DNA from 2 places in the Clostridium thermarum genome. Region 1 is predicted to be linked to the other one. Evidence: a T-box and tRNA genes for the amino acid it is inferred to sense, from the RefSeq annotation. Region 1 holds a T-box; the other holds one or more tRNA genes.
The links. The T-box of region 1 lies ahead of FHY60_RS12310 (methionine--tRNA ligase). A T-box ahead of a tRNA ligase gene usually reads a tRNA of that ligase, here a tRNA-Met.
Positions count from the first base shown of each region.

Region 1 (2,198 bases):
CTTCTCCGATGAACTGATATACCTTTGCATCTTGTGAGAGCCACCAGTTTTTCCATTCCTCAGAGTCTTTTCCTAGGGACTCAAGGTAAGTTTTTGTGAAGGACACCGGTGCCCAAAGAGATTCCGGCCACACCCAGAAGGTCAAGTCTTTGAGATCTTCTTTTTCCGGTACTGGAATACCCCATTCAACATTTCCTGATAATCTGAAGGGTACCAGGGTTTTTCCGGTTCTAAAACGAATACCCAGTTTATCAAATACTTCTCTTGCCGCATCTCTGTCCTGTAAATTCTTAAACACAAAGGATAGTGATGACTTATTCTTCTCATCTATAACTGTATGCTCCGGCAGGAGTTCATCCAAGTTTTCAATTCCCTCTAAAAGATTTCTTTTTACATAGATAATAGGAGCCTTTAGGAATTCTTCTATGGTATTTAATAAATACTTACGCCAGTTAGTTTTGGTTCTTAAATAGTTTACTTGCTTATTCAGCAATTCGTTGTATTCATCAAGTTTAAAGTACCAGTTTGTAACGTCTACCAGTTCCGGTACCTTTCCTGACAGTGTACTCCTTGGATCTATCAACTCACTTGGCATATACTGATGTCCCAAAGAACATTCATCGGCATATCCTTTATCGGAAGCACAGCCTTCGATAGGACATTTTCCAACTACTTGTCTGCCGTTTAGCAATACCTTCTTTTCTGGGTCATAAAATTGTGGAGATGCCAGCTTTGTCAAGAAGCCGCCTTCATATAACTTATTAAATATCTTCTCAGATACTTCCTTGTGTATCTCACCTGCTCTACCTAAAGCGGAAGCTGCATAAAGATTAAGACTCATCTGGTACTTATCCAATACTTCCTTCTGCTTTTCATGATTTTCACGTACATAATCTTCAATTGACCCTTTATAACCATTTTCTTCTACAGCCTTGTTATAACTTGCTAAGATAGGTGAACCGTAACAATCAGTTCCGGAAACAAAAATAACATTTTCTTCTCCGATTCTATCCCTTAAGAATCTTGCATAAGTATCTGCATGTACATATACTCCGCCAATGTGCCCAAAATGCAATTCTTTATTTCCATAAGGCATTCCCGCTGTGATAACAGCTCTCTTAGGAAATACCGGTCTTTCCATTTTTCTTTCTTCCATAAACACACCTCTTTAATAATTATTTATATTGTATATAATTTGCTTTTTAAACATAAAAAAACGCCTCCCACAATAACTTGCAGGGGCGAATGTTCGCGGTACCACCCTAATTCATCAGTATGTCACCATACTGATCTTATCGAGTACAAAATTATACTCTAGTTCTGTAACGTGAACTAACGTCATAGCATCACTTGCTTACAGGGCAAGATCCGTATGAGGCTCCGAGGCTTGTTTCGTTAAAATCTCCACTGTTCTCTCTCACCACCAAGAACTCTCTGTTAGCTTCAATAATAACTACTCTTCTCTTCAATGCCTGTAGTTTTAATATATTAAATGCCCGGTATATTGTCAAGGGGTCATTATAAAATTATATTATACAATAAATTCCCAAAAACTAATAGACTGCCGCATAATATATTAATGCTTGATGCCCACAGGACCTGAAATTAGGGCTTTCAGATGGCAAGTCTGCCTCAACATGTATCCTTAAAACAACCATTCTTAATACCTAGTTTAGAGGAAACGGAAGGTTTTTTTGATGAATTGGCCAGAAAATTTAAAATGGTTAATATAAAAAGTAAGAATATGAAAAAGGAGCTGTGCACCAATTACTTAGTGCTACATCCCCCTAAAATAAAATCAGATACAATATTATTAATTGAATAAGAACAGTGCGTACATCCCATCATAAGGTTAAAATGTATCTTTGACATATCATAATTAAATTGCTCCATGGTTTTAAGCATCAGTTTTGTCTGTTCCAGGCGATTTGGAATGTCGTTTTCGGCAACAATAAACATCAGTCTGCTTTGCTTGTCAGAAACCATGTCTTTATCTATAAAATATATGGGGGCAGTTTCATCAACTCTTATTAACCTAGTATCCAAACCTCTTTCCCGCAAAACATTAAAATGTGCAGTAGGCTGACCAGCATCGAAAATCCATCCTTTAATATAGTTTGGATCAATACCATATTTGCTAAGATAGCGGTGATCAAAATAGTTCATCAACGCTAAATATCCACCTGCCGACGAACCTC
Region 1 is NZ_CP040924.1:2,724,593-2,726,790, forward strand. Features, by position in the region: gene FHY60_RS12310 (methionine--tRNA ligase) at 1-1,156, opposite strand, end outside; T-box leader at 1,235-1,478, opposite strand; gene FHY60_RS12315 (alpha/beta hydrolase) at 1,768-2,198, opposite strand, start outside.

Region 2 (2,198 bases), 710 kb from region 1:
ATAATTATAAATATAGTCATTTTTCCCTTTAGATATGGATTCTATAAATTAGATTCGAAAAATAAGCGTAAATTTAAAAGAAATAACTTGAATAAAGTATAGAATCTAATTACAATAGATTTATAGAACCTGATATTTCAACTATAAAGGGGATACTACTAAATGAAAAAGAGAAAGGTAAATTTAAAGGCCCTTTTAGTCATATTATCAATTGCTTACTTTTCAATTATTTTTATTAGGCAAGAAATTGCAGCAGCAAGACTAAACAAAGAAATTGTAAAGGCAAACTTGCAACTTGAGGAGATTAAAGAGCAAGGAGAGAGATTAAAGGAGCAATTGGAAATGTCAAGGACTAACCCGGAAGGGTTTAGCGAAAGGCTGGCTAGGGAGAGATTGGGATTAATTAAGGAAAATGAGACTCCTGTTATGCCCATACCTGAGAGGCAATAGTTTGGTTTTAAAATTATTTATATAAACATATTTATTTAAGGAGGAGTCTTTTTAATATGACCTTAAAGGCAGGAAACATTATAGAAGGTACAGTAATTAACATTACTAACTTTGGTGCATTTATCGATGTAGAAGGTAAAACAGGGTTGGTTCACATCTCTGAAGTTGCTGATACATTTGTAAAGGACATCAGAGAGCATCTTAAGGAACAGGATAAGGTAAAGGTCAAGGTAATATCCGTTGACGAAAATGGAAAGATTAGCCTTTCCATTAAGCAGGCTATGCCACCTAAAAGATCCGCAAAACCAATCGAAATTGATTGGTCAGGAGATAGGAATAAAAACAGTTCAGCAAACTTTGAAGATATAATGTCCAAATTCCTGAAAGACAGTGAAGAGAGGCAGCAGGATGTTAAAAGACATCAAGAGTCTAAGGGAAGAGGGTATAGTAGAAGAAGTTAAAGTATAGATAGCAAAACTGCTGGGAGAAATCACAGCAGTTTTTTATTAATCAATGGGAAATGAATGAAAAAGAGTAACGAAAAAAACAAAATAAAAAGTGTTGACAATATTATAAGAGTCAGATATAATAGTCTATGTCGCTAAGGAATTGCAATTCCTGAGACGTGCTAAAGTGGCGGAACAGGCAGACGCACAGGACTTAAAATCCTGCGGTGCTAACACACCGTACCGGTTCGATTCCGGTCTTTAGCACCAAATATCGCGGGGTGGAGCAGTTGGTAGCTCGTCGGGCTCATAACCCGAAGGTCGTAGGTTCAAGTCCTGCCCCCGCAACCATAATGTGGCGGAATAGCTCAGCTGGCTAGAGCATTCGGTTCATACCCGAAGTGTCGTAGGTTCAAGTCCTATTTCCGCTACCATTTTAATTAAATAGTTTATATCATGCTAAAGTGGCGGAACAGGCAGACGCACAGGACTTAAAATCCTGCGGTGCTAACACACCGTACCGGTTCGATTCCGGTCTTTAGCACCAAATATCGCGGGGTGGAGCAGTTGGTAGCTCGTCGGGCTCATAACCCGAAGGTCGTAGGTTCAAGTCCTGCCCCCGCAACCATAATGTGGCGGAATAGCTCAGCTGGCTAGAGCATTCGGTTCATACCCGAAGTGTCGTAGGTTCAAGTCCTATTTCCGCTACCAATAAAAAGAACTCACAGAAATGTGAGTTCTTTTCTTTTAGTTTTATGTAATTAGAAGTAATGTGGATTAGATTATTAGTTTTTGATGAATCTATTAATATCATCCTGTGACAAATTACATTAAATTTATAAGCCCACCTAATAATCTTCATCAAATCCCCTTATGTATATGTAATACACGACAATTTGAATTGTCCTATTTTTTATCAGAAAATATTCCTAAAATAAATTAATCCACAATATATATTGATAATGTGGAAAATGTATCAATATATTGTGGATCTTTTTATATAGGATGAAGAGTACCTTATTCATTTTTGTGAAATAAAAATAGATTGTTGTCCAAAGAAAAAAATATTAGCTCACAGTTTATGACATATAATTCCAAACACCTTTGCTATAATAATACTGCGGCTTAAAGGCATGTTGTATTGCAATGCGATTCACATGACTGACATATATAATTAACGGGAGGGTTATGCTAATGCAGTATGGTGTTGAACTAAAGTCATATAAGAGGGAAAAAAAATTACAAAAGAAAGAAAAAACGATTAATTATAGTTGGTATGCAATCGCTACAATTTACTTTGCG
Region 2 is NZ_CP040924.1:3,431,399-3,433,596, reverse strand. Features, by position in the region: gene yabQ (spore cortex biosynthesis protein YabQ) at 1-102, shown strand, start outside; gene FHY60_RS15820 (FtsB family cell division protein) at 163-450, shown strand; gene FHY60_RS15815 (S1 domain-containing RNA-binding protein) at 507-911, shown strand; tRNA gene FHY60_RS15810 (tRNA-Leu) at 1,078-1,166, shown strand; tRNA gene FHY60_RS15805 (tRNA-Met) at 1,172-1,247, shown strand; tRNA gene FHY60_RS15800 (tRNA-Met) at 1,254-1,330, shown strand; tRNA gene FHY60_RS15795 (tRNA-Leu) at 1,355-1,443, shown strand; tRNA gene FHY60_RS15790 (tRNA-Met) at 1,449-1,524, shown strand; tRNA gene FHY60_RS15785 (tRNA-Met) at 1,531-1,607, shown strand; gene spoIIE (stage II sporulation protein E) at 2,091-2,198, shown strand, end outside.
Region 2: it has a tRNA-Met gene. The T-box ahead of FHY60_RS12310 (methionine--tRNA ligase) is inferred to sense a tRNA for this amino acid. The anticodon was not compared.